One region of the Staphylococcus lloydii genome, then DNA from elsewhere that is predicted to be linked to it. Evidence: predicted binding sites of a transcription regulator. Region 1 holds the regulator's gene; the other holds the start of a gene.
What was found. The regulator LexA, encoded in region 1, represses DNA repair genes until DNA is damaged. The targets are predictions, from matches to a motif close to CGAACATATGTTCG.
Positions count from the first base shown of each region.

Region 1 (6,351 bases):
AATAGTCATGTTCATCTTTTATTAAATCAAAACCTAAATCATCGACATAAAAAGCCTTCACTTCTGCTATCTTATTTGTATAAATTAGTATTTTATTTAATTTCAAAACAAATACCTCCCACACTTATCTTTAAGTAATATGTGTCTTCACTTTAACACTTATTATATTTAAATTCTCGAATATATCATTATACAAAAAACTGGTCCTTACCTTTTTAAGTAAGAACCAGTTTAAAAATGACATATTATTTAGATTTTTTCATATTAGAATCCATATTTTTATTCATCATTGTCATCATTTGATTAATTTTCTTTTGAGATGGTTTTTGACCCATTTGCATCATCATCATACGTAACATTTCTTCATTAATTGGTGGGTTCTTTTTGAAGTAATCCATCATATACTTTCTCGCTAGGAAGAAGCCACCTACTAAACCTATGATTAGTGCTATTACGATTAAAATAACTGCTAACCAAATTGCCATTGTTTCACCCACTTTCCTATCCTTATGCATTTTACTAAAATATATATTTTATTTCAAGGAAGTTTTGCCTCAAATATATTCAACCTTAAGTATTATATCAATTTTAATTTAGATTTGTAAACATACATGAGTTTAAGTATTAGCAATTTACTATTAAAAAAAAGACATAAGAGACGCGCTCTTATGTCTTTAATAATTTTAATTATAAGAGATTAATTAAAATGTTTGGATTTGATTTAAAATATTTTCTTTAGTGAAGCCATATTTTTCAACTACTAAATCACCAGGGGCACTAGCACCAAATGTGTCGATACCGATAACTTTGCCTTCAGTACCTACATATTTATGCCATCCTAATGATGAAGCCATTTCGATAGCTACACGTTTAGTAATTGATGATGGAATAACTGATTCTTTATATTCAGCTGATTGTTGATCGAATGCGTGCCAGTTTGGCATAGATACAACACGTACGCCTTTACCTTGTGCATCTAAATCTTTAGCAGCATCTACAGCTAAGTTAACTTCTGAGCCAGTTGCTAATAATAAGAATTCCGCGTCTTTTTCAGACTCATATACAACATAAGCACCTTTACGAACGCCTTCTTCAACTACTTCTTTAGGTAAATCTAAAGTAGTTAAGTTTTGACGAGTTAATACTAATGATGTTGGTGTTTTTTCAGATTCTAATGCTACTTCCCAAGCTACACGAGTTTCGTTACCATCAGCTGGACGAATAACGTTCATATTAGGAATAGCACGTAATCCTGCTAATTGTTCAACAGGTTCGTGTGTTGGACCATCTTCCCCAACTGCAATTGAGTCATGAGTGAAAATAAACGTTGAGTTAAGACCCATAATTGCTGATAATCTTAACGCTGGTTTTAAGTAGTCACTAAATACGAAGAAAGTTGCACCATAAGGATGTAAACCGCCGTGTGCAGCCATACCATTAACGGCAGCTCCCATTGCAAATTCACGTACACCAAACCAAATGTTTTTACCTTCTGGAGTTGTAGCATTAAAGTCATCAGAATCTTTAACGTTTGATTTGTTTGAACCAGCTAAATCGGCTGAACCACCAAAGAATGAAGGGACAGTTTTACTAACTGCTTGGATAACTTCGCCAGAGTCAGCACGAGATGCGCCACTGTGACCTGCTTCAAATTCAGGTAAAGCATCACGATAATTTTCTGGTAATTTACCGCTAATAGCTAATTTAAACTCTTCGCCTAATTCAGGATATTTTGAAGCATATTCTTCAACTAATTTGTTCCATGCTTCTTCATTTTCATTTGCGCGTTTTAACATGTTTTCTTGGAAGATTTCGTAAACTTCTTCTGGAACATTAAAACGTTTTTCTGGATCTAAACCATAATTTTTAAGCGCAAGGTTTCTTTCGTCTTCACCTAAAGGAGCACCATGGACACCATGTGTACCTTCTTTATTTGGTGCACCAAAACCGATAACTGTTTTAACTTCGATCATTGTTGGTGCATCTTGACCTTTAGCTTTTTCGATTGCTTTATCGATAGCATTTAAATCATTACCATCTTTAACTAAGATGTGGTTCCAACCATATGATTCAAAACGTTTTTTAACGTCTTCAGAGAAAGCTTTATTTAAATCACCATCAAGTGAAATATCATTTGAATCATATAAAACGATTAATTTGTCTAATTTATTATGACCAGCAAATGATGCTGCTTCGTGAGAAATACCTTCCATTAAATCACCATCTGAAGCAATTACATAAGTGTAATGGTCAACAACTTTAGCATCTTCTTTATTGAATTTACCTGCTAAATGTTTTTCAGCTAAAGCTAAACCAACTGACATAGCTAAACCTTGTCCTAGTGGACCAGTAGTTACTTCAACGCCATCAGTGTGTCTAAATTCTGGATGACCTGGTGTTTTAGAACCCCATTGTCTAAATTGTTTTAATTCTTCAAGTTCTAAGCTTCCTGATACATGTAATAAACTGTAAAGTAAAGCAGAACCATGACCTGCAGATAATACAAAACGGTCTCTGTTAAAGTAATCTTTTGATTGGGGATTGAAATTCAAGTGGCGAGTCCATAAAGTATACGCCATTGGTGCTGCGCCCATAGGTAAACCTGGGTGCCCTGAGTTTGCTTGTTCAACAGCATCGATACTCAAAGCTCTAATAGTATCAACAGCTAATTGGTCTTTTTTATTAAACATCTAAACGACTTCCTTTCTTAAGTAGCATAACACAACTACTATTATAACTTATTTATCTATTAATTTAAAAAAATAAGATTAGTTTTTGTTATTATCTTGTTCAGTTTCATTTTTTTTATCTAATTTCTGTTTAACTTTATCCGGCGTAACATCATTACCCTCTGGATCAATCACTCTTGTGTTTTCAATTTGTTGTTTGAAACCTTTTCTAAAAGATTGCAAATAGGCTTCTCTAAGCTTTGATTGTTCTTTCGCTTCAGCTTCAGTCAAGCCAGATTCTTTTTTCTTTTTTGCTAATTCATTAATTCTATCAATATCAACTTCTTTATTACTCATAGCAATACCTCCATGCTTTGTTACTCTTAACAAATAGTATCAAAAAAGTGAACGAAACTAAATGTTTTCGCTCACTTTACCATATCTATCTATATAAGGTTGTTATCGAATTATTGCAATCGTTTGGTTCGGTGTATGTTCGTCATTTTCGTCGCTATTTTCATTGGCTTTTACTTCATTTGCTAATGTATCCTTTGATTGATTTGTTATTTTATGGTCCGTCATTTCGTACGTTTGTTCTGATTTATTGTTAAAATCTACTGATAGCAAAAAGATTGTACATAGTATCATAGTGGCTAAAAGTACGATTAAATAAGTTTTATATTGGTTTATATATTGTTTAGTCATTTTCTTCACTCCTAGAACGTTTGTTTGTATTAATAATTTATCAGAACGCTTGTTCTATGTCAACATAAAAACGAACAAATGTTTGTAAAAGGTTACAACACATGCTATAATTAAGACAAATTAATTTAGGGAGTGCCTATTATGAGAGAATTAACTAAACGTCAAACAGAAATTTTCGATTATATTAAGCAAATCGTTCAATCTAAAGGATATCCACCTAGTGTTCGTGAAATAGGAGAAGCCGTAGGTCTTGCTTCGAGCTCAACAGTCCATGGACATTTATCAAGATTAGAAGAAAAAGGTTACATTCGTCGTGATCCTACAAAGCCACGTGCTATAGAAATTGTTTCTGAATTATTAGGTGAATCTGTTAATACTGAAGAAACGATACATGTGCCTGTCATTGGTAAAGTAACTGCTGGTATTCCTATTACTGCAGTTGAAAATGTCGAAGAATATTTCCCTTTACCAGAACATTTCACATCAACACATAATAGCGATATCTTTATACTAAACGTTGTCGGAGATAGTATGATTGAAGCTGGTATTTTAGATGGAGATAAAGTTATCGTCAGAAGTCAAACTATTGCCGAAAATGGAGATATTATTGTAGCTATGACAGAAGAAAATGAAGCTACAGTCAAAAGATTCTATAAAGAAAAAACACGTTATAGACTGCAACCAGAAAATAGTACAATGGATCCTATATATTTAGAACAAGTAACAGTGCTTGGTAAAGTTGTTGGTTTATTTAGAGAAATGTAATTTACACTAGACACTCTCATAAAATTAAATATCTTGTTATCTAAACAATAAAAATAAGCGATTGTGCATATGCGCAATCGCTTATTTCTTTTCTAAGACGTCTTTAATTCTTTCTAATATATCGTCTTTGTTCTTTTGTTTTTTAGCTTTCATAAGCATCTCATCCTTACTAAATAAAGATACCCTGAAAAAATTTTGATAAACCTTAATTTGTATAATTTTCAGTCCAATAAGGTTGATTATCAGAATTGAATGCTACACCAACACCTAGTTTATTGTAAGTTGTGCGCAAAATATTTTTTCTATGACCGAGTGAATTCATTAATCCTTCATGAGCGTATATACTATCAACTTGACCATAGGCTAAATTCTCACCAGCTGCATTGAAATCGATATTATCTGACTTAAGTCTATCGAATGGGGAGTTACCATTTAAATCCGTATGATCAAAATAGTCATGCTTTGCCATATCCTTACTATGTTTTCGTGCAGTATTAGATATTGCAGCATTATAAGTTAAAGTTGATAAGTTGTGTTGCACGCGTTCAGCATTAACAAGATCAAAATTTTGTAGTTCGAAACTCTTTTGTAAATCATCAGATGGCGCACCATATTGACTACGCAAACGATTTTCCATTTGATTACTTACCAATAAAATCGATGTTAAATTATTGTTGTTGTGTTTGTCATAAAATGCTGTTGTATAAATATTATGTTTTTTAAAGGTATCATATTCTTTATTATCAATTTCGTATCGTACGTTACCTTTACGTTTCTCAGTAATAGGTTTACCCAAACGTTGACGCACTACATTTTTAGGAGAACCATATTTTATCTGAGATTGTGATGATATTAAGTTTTGGTTAGTATACAAACCATTAACTTTATTATCAATGTAACTTACCATAACAAAATCATGATAGTCTTTTGTATGATAACTATACCATTTAGTACCGTATTCGTTCGTTGTTATCCTTTGTGCTTTACCTAATTTACTTTCAACCTGTGATTTCGTCATATTCATTTGAATATTATTTAACGCAAATTCTTGTTCGCTTGGAACTTTCAATACATTATTAGCAGTATTGTCATTATTTGTCCAAGCATCAATTTTAGTTCTAGCTTGTTGTTGGACATGCATCATAAAGTCAGGTTCTTTAATAGGTAAAACAATTATTAACCCTAGAAATAAAACAATATAAAATAATAGTTTTCGGATGTTCAACACCTACTAAAATTTAGTCTTTATCACCGTTGAAAATAGAGTTACGTACTATTACATAATCTACCTTTCTTAATGAAGTTAAATCGTTGCCGCCAGCATATGAAATTGAACTTTGTAAATCTTGTTGCATTTCTACTAAAGTATCTTTTAAAGACCCTTTATGTTCAACAAACATTTTTTTACCCTCGACGTTTTTATGTTCACCTTTTTGGAATTCAGAAGCACTACCAAAGTATTCTTTGTATAATTTACCTTCTAATTCAACTGTTTCACCAGGTGATTCTTCGTGGGCAGCAAATAATGAGCCGATCATTACCATAGACGCTCCAAAACGCATAGATTTCGCAATATCACCATTCGTTCTTATACCACCATCAGCAATAATTGGTTTACGCGCTGCTTTACTGCAATGATTTAATGCTGATAATTGCCAGCCACCAGTACCGAAACCTGTTTTAATTTTTGTAATACAAACACGACCAGGTCCAATACCAACTTTAGTAGCATCTGCACCAGCATTTTCTAACTCACGTACGCCTTCTGGAGTACCAACATTACCAGCAATAACAAATGTATCAGGTATATGTTTTTTAATATGTTTAATCATATTAATAACTGAATCAGAGTGTCCATGAGCTATATCAATTGTAATGTACTCTGGAATTGCGTTTTCTGCTTTAAGTTGTTCAACAAATCCAAACTCACGTTCTTTAACTCCTACTGAAATTGACGCAAATAAACCTTGTTCCTGCATTTTGTTAATAAATGGAATACGCGCTTCTTCATCAAAACGGTGCATGATGTAGAAATAATCGTTTTGAGCGAACCATTCAGCTAATGATTCATTCATTACAGTTTGCATATTAGCAGGAACTACAGGCAACTTGAAAGATTTTGGCCCAAATTTTATTGTAGTATCACATTCTGACCTACTATTCACGATACATTTATTCGGTATAAGTTGGATATCTTCATAATCAAAAATTT
Region 1 covers NZ_CP064056.1:1,518,418-1,524,768, forward strand. The annotation lists gene ISP08_RS07415 (hypothetical protein) at 1-106, opposite strand, end outside; gene ISP08_RS07420 (YneF family protein) at 246-485, opposite strand; gene tkt (transketolase) at 702-2,690, opposite strand; gene ISP08_RS07430 (DUF896 domain-containing protein) at 2,769-3,026, opposite strand; gene sosA (DNA damage-induced cell division inhibitor SosA) at 3,129-3,374, opposite strand; gene lexA (transcriptional repressor LexA) at 3,516-4,139, shown strand; gene ISP08_RS07445 (CAP domain-containing protein) at 4,345-5,367, opposite strand; gene guaC (GMP reductase) at 5,378-6,351, opposite strand, start outside.

Region 2 (6,351 bases), 570 kb from region 1:
TAAAATAAAACTTGATAGATTTACTTTTTACAACAAAGTAAATCATCCTAATTTGGTAGTTAAAGTTTCTAAGAAATCTAATAAAGTAATAGGTATTACTTTAACTGAAGATCAAGACATTAAAACAATCGATAACTTACATATTAATGATTCGTTTAAAGTGCTTAAACATAAGTTAGGTTGTAAATTTACCGAACGTAAAGTGGGTAAAGGATATAAACTGATTATTTATGTAGACAAAGCGCATCGTATCAAATTATCAGCGGTTATTAAGAACGAAAAAATTAAAAAGTTTGAGCTTTTTAAACAATAATAGCCTTTTTAATTAACTAGCAACTATACTTTTTAGTAAGATAAGCATAGTCAATATAATCTAAAATTAAACGGCGGTTGGTATGTTATGGATAAAATTACTTTTTTGAATGAACTCGAACAAGAACTCAATCATTTACCTAGAAAAGATAGGGATAAAAAAATGTATGAGTATGAAGAGTATTTTTTTGAAGAAGAACAAAAAGGTAAAAATGAATATCAAATTATGGGTGAATTAGAGTCACCAAAAATAATTGGAAAAGAAATCATGGCACAAAATGCTATTAGCTACGCTGAGTATAGAACAAACGCGCAAACTATCTTTAAAGCAATTATGGCTTCATTAGGTATGGGCATTGTCTCATTACTTATTATTTTGATTCCTATGATTTTTGTGGCCTTTTTTATGTTTATATTGTTATTAATCGCTTTGTTATTTTTTATTTCACCAGTTTTACTTATTGTACATGGGTTAATTAATGGCAACATAAGTTTAGCTGTCAGTAATTATTTATTTGCCTTTTCATACTCAGGGTTAGGTATCATGTTATTTGTATTAATTTTAAAACTAGCCGAGTTAGTCTATCGTATTATTTTAAAATATTTACGCTGGAACATAAAAAATATTAAGGGAAGTGCAGTTAAATGAAGAAGCTATTCATCAGTGGATTGGTTTTATTTGTCATTTGTTTTTCACTGGCATGCATTTCCTGGTTCACATTTGAAAAGCAAGATAATAAAACGAATAAAGCACATGAAAATATTGACCATAAAACGATTAATTCTTTAAATGTAAATACGAAATTTGCGAAAGTTAATGTAAAACATGGTAAACGTTTATCAATCAGTTATAAAGGTACGAAAGATATTAAAATTGATAAGCACAATGGCCATTTAAAAATTAGCGAAATAAATAATAATGAAGACCATTACGGTTTAAATTTTAACCCATTTAGAAAAATGGATAGTGAATTAACTATTACAGTGCCTAAGCAGCAAGAAAAATCATTAAACATGAATTTAAATTCGGAAACAATTCATATTAGCGACTTAAATTTAGGTAAAGTTAATATTAAAACGACTTATAATGGTGGCGACGGTTTATACGTGAAGCATACGCAGTTCGAAAACTTAAAATTCCGTTCGAAATCTGCGCCGGTATATATACGTGATTGTGTCATAAAAAATAGTGATATTAAAACAACTAGAGAAATTAATGTAAAAAATTCATTATTAAAAAGTGCGCTGTTATTATCCAAACGTAGCAACATTAAATTGACGCATATGAAAAGCACTTCTGACATTAAAGCATCGACTAACGAAGGTAATATTCTCATGTCTTATGCAACGAAACCTAAAGATACTTTGCTAAAATTAAATCCTGATGATGGTAAAGTACAAGTAGATAATAAATATTTTAAAAACGGTAAAGTTGGCAATAGCGACAATGTCTTAGAATTCTATACGAATTCTGGTAATATCCATATTAAATAATATAAAACACTCCTTTCAAAGCACACATTAGCGTAGCGTAGTGCTTTAAAAGGAGTGTTTTTAATTTCGTTGACTAGAGAAGCGTTTTAATTAATATGTGGCAAAGGTTAGCTCTGTATCTATGTGACCTGTGAAATTTTGCAGCTCAAGTGATTGACCGTCTAACCAATGTTGGAAATTAAAGCGTGTTGGTTGATTATTTTCACCTAAAGCAATCCAAGCCGACATGGACTGTGGTTCATACACACTAGTATGTATTGTTCCAGACCAACTATTAAATAATTTGCTATAGATTTCGTTATTAGGGTTATTAAAAAGTTTAAACGCATCATATTTTGAGAATTGCTCTGGTGAATGGGCAATGAGTCTATCTAAGCGATCTGACGATTCTTTTGTATAGTTTCTATTTTCGTGTGTGAGCAATTTGAAATGATTCGTACATGTTTTATCATATCTAACATCTATAGCTCTAGGTGTTACTTCAACAATAGCGTGATTTAAATTTTTATCCATCACAATATAACTGAAAGAACTTCTATGGGGCAATGATTTTAATAATTGGATTGCTTCAGGTACGTCCTTACAATATTCTAAGACTAAACGTCCAATCATATAACAGACGAAGCCGTCACCAGGATGTTTACGATGCATAAAATTATAAGCCATAACTAATCCTGCTTCGTTCATACCATCCATACGGCCTGTAACGCGTGAAGTAGGGCCAATTTGTGCTAAACCACCATCATTTGGTTGGAATAACAAATAACGTGCATCGTATGTTGCCGGATGGTAATCATAGTTTCTAACCATATAATCATTGCCAAGAAAGACAGTACAACCACTATTTTTTAATGGTGTAAAACGATAGTGTGCAAAATTTAATAGCATTTGGCGAGTAGGTAAATTTAATACTTCTTGCATACCCATAATTTCTTCCCATATGTGTGGCGCATAAAGTTGGAATATATTATATGTTTCTTTTATATTGATATCAAAGCGTGGCATACGCTTACGCCATTCTTGCTCTCTATTTTTTAAGAGTGGGGTTTGTTGCATCCATTGGGCAGTTTTCACTCCCAAATCAAAATGAGAACCTCTATGAGTCATTATGTCTGATTTTACATCTTGCATGATTAACTACGCTCCAATCGTTACTTGATATGACAAAATTGTAACTTTAATGTAATTTTATATTAATTGCAATTATTTATAGTTGTGTAATATGATGAACTTAACATCAATGATAAATTATTTATTAACTCTTTGAGGTGATATTATGAGAAATTATTATGATGCAGTTAAATCAGCAGTTGCAACTTGGTGGAATAACTAAAGTTTATTAATAGCAAACGGCTACTTTTATAGTAGTCGTTTTTGTTATGTCCTAATCAATAATAATATCGCTATTTTTCAATTTATGATATTATGTAAATGCTAAGTAAAGTATTCGATATGATACCTTAACAGAAATATACTTTTAATAGTTTAAGCATATCATAGAAGGTTATGTTTTTTTACTAGAATATATATTCTAATAATGGGTATACTTTTATTGATGCTTTTAAGTATGCTATCATTAATGATAGTGATGTTAATAAATTATTGAGGTGAATCAGAATGTTGAATTTTATTAAAGGTTTAATCAAATTTGTACTTGGTACAATCTTAACTGTATCACTTTTAGCTGGTGTTGGTGCAGTAGTATTTGCTTATATTTTCAAAAAAGACTTTGAAGATATTGAAAGTAAAACAAAAGAAATTGTATCAGATATTGAAGCTAATAATTAATTATAAAAATAGAACACGTAATGTGTTCTATTTTTTTATATCAATTTAGTGCGTCTGTGAAATTATACGCATTAGGCATTGTTACGGGTATTCGATTAAGTTTAATATAGCTAATTAAACTATGCAATATGTTACTTATTAGTACTATAGTTGTTGTATCTTCGTGACATCGAATAGTGAAATTTTAATCTCTTCACCATCATTATGTGTGATGCCAGTCAGATACATATTTATCATATCGATATGTTTAATCGTTAACGATAATGATTTGAGCCAACCTTCTTGATAATACTCAAGTTGAACTGGCCGGTTGTTATGCAAAGACTGGTGCAAATGAATATTTAAGTCGTTTAATTGATCGTCCGATAAGATAGGGCGGTCAATTTTATTTTGATCAATGATATAGTTTTGAATTGTTTCGAACTGTTCGGGTAACGTGGCAAAGGGGGCCCATTTAACCATGCCTCTACCCATAGGAATATCTTTAGATAGATATTCTCTCGGAATCTTTCTATAATCGGTTTCTTTTTTATATTTATCTGGAATCATAGAATCACCTCACTACAATAATAGAACATGTGTTCGTATAATTGCAAGTGCTTTTATAGAATAGTACAAAGAAATATTGAAGCAACGCTTGATATGACGATAAATTAAAATACTAGCAACAAAAATAAGGTCGAGTCATCTAAATATGACTCGACCTGAATGCTATATTATTTAAAAATTATGAGTGTTAAGTATAAACCTACTAAAGTAATGAATAATACCGGTAGAGTAATTACAATCCCAGTTTTAAAGTAAGTTCCCCATGATATTTTAATTCCTTTATTAGTAAGTACGTGCAACCATAGCAATGTCGCTAATGAACCAATAGGTGTAATTTTAGGTCCTAAATCTGAACCTATAACATTTGCGTAAATCATACCTTCTTTAACCATATGAGTAACGTCTGCTTGATTAATGGCAAGTGCATCGATTAATACAGTTGGAAGATTATTCATGATGGATGATAAGAACGCAGAAATGAATCCAGTACCTATAATGCTTAAAAATAAATTATGGTCAGAAATAAATGTTAATACATTACCTAATAAATGGGTGATTCCTACATTTTTCAAACCAAAGACGACAAGATACATACCGATGGAAAAAATAACGATATTCCATGGCGCTTCTTTTAATATCTTTTTAGTATGAACCGCCTGCGATTTACGTGCTAATAAAATGAAAATAACAGCCACAAATATCGCAATAAATGAAACAGGTATGTGCACAAACTCACTAATTAAATAACCAGCAAGTAAAAATACTAATGCTATCCAAGAAATTTTAAACAGACGATAATCTTTAATAGCAGAGCGCGGGTTTTGAACTTGTTGTACATCGAATTGAAGCGGTATCGAACGTTTGAAGTAAAGCCATAAGATGAATATGCTTGCTAACAACGCACTTAAATCAGGCAGAATCATGTGGCTAAAATACGTCATGAAAGAAATATTAAAATAATCTGCAGACACGATATTAACTAAGTTACTAATCGTAAAAGGTAATGAAGTGGCATCCGCAATAAATCCACTTGCAATAACAAATGGGAATATTACTTTTTTATTAAAACCTAATGTACGTACGATCGCTAAAACAATGGGTGTTAAAATAAGTGCGGCCCCATCGTTGGCAAAAAAAGCAGCTACAACTGCACCTAGTAACATAATATAGATAAACATTTTAATACCATTGCCACGCGATGCTTTAACCATATAGATAGCCGACCATTCAAAAAAACCAACAGCATCTAAAATTAAAGAGATTAGAATAAGTGCTACAAAAGTTAACGTAGCATTCCAAACAATTTGTGTTACTTCAATAACATCTGTGAAATTCACAACACCAGTTAATAGAGCAAGACTAGCGCCAATAACAGCGCTAATACCTATATCTAGCCCTTTAGGTTGCCAAATAACTAAGACTAGGGTTAGGACAAAAATGATGATTGCCAAAAATGTCATAATTAGATTCACCCGTTTTCGTGGTTTTAATAGTGCAGAGGCACCGACAAATTTTAAAAACATGAACATGAAAATATAACGATGCAATTTAACCTACATAGATTAACATCGAAACCTTAATTTGTCTATTTGTCAGTAATGTACAATGGTTACTTTAACGGGGCTAATTTAAATAGCTAAGTATGTAATTTAATTAATTGTTATTCTGTGTTAACTTTAATAAAATGAAGTTATATCGATAATGGAGGGGTTTTCATGACAACAATAGGTTATGTTGGTTCATATACTAAAAAAGAAGGAAAAGGCATTTACCGTTTTGAGTTAGATGAAGCATCAGGTAAAATTGCTACAATAGAAACTGGATATGAAGTTGAAGCTTCTACATACCTAGCTCAATATAACTCATATTTATATGCCATTACGCGAGAAGGAGACGATTGCGGCATTGCAAGTTTCAAAATTGGTGATAATGGTGAGTTAACTTTAATAAATAAATGTCTTGAATCTACTGCTGGAACAGGTTGTTATGTGTCAGTTTCTCCAAACGGCCAATTTTTATTTGAATCTGTTTATGGAGCAGGATTAGCTCGTATATATGAATTAGACACGACGACAGGAAAAGTAATCAAACTGATACAAGAATTACAACACACTTATCCAGTAGGACCTAGTGACAGACAAGAGCATCCACATGTACATTTATTAGATACGACGCCTGATAATTATGTAGTTGCTATGGACCTAGGAA
Region 2 covers NZ_CP064056.1:952,255-958,605, forward strand. The annotation lists gene ISP08_RS04520 (hypothetical protein) at 1-313, shown strand, start outside; gene ISP08_RS04525 (HAAS signaling domain-containing protein) at 401-961, shown strand; gene ISP08_RS04530 (DUF4097 family beta strand repeat-containing protein) at 958-1,806, shown strand; gene ISP08_RS04535 (C45 family autoproteolytic acyltransferase/hydrolase) at 1,897-2,937, opposite strand; gene ISP08_RS04540 (hypothetical protein) at 3,424-3,594, shown strand; gene ISP08_RS04545 (YolD-like family protein) at 3,739-4,143, opposite strand; gene ISP08_RS04550 (arsenic transporter) at 4,311-5,603, opposite strand; gene pglS (6-phosphogluconolactonase) at 5,859-6,351, shown strand, end outside.
Region 2: the regulator LexA is predicted to act here: its motif matches at 4,166-4,179, upstream of ISP08_RS04545 (YolD-like family protein).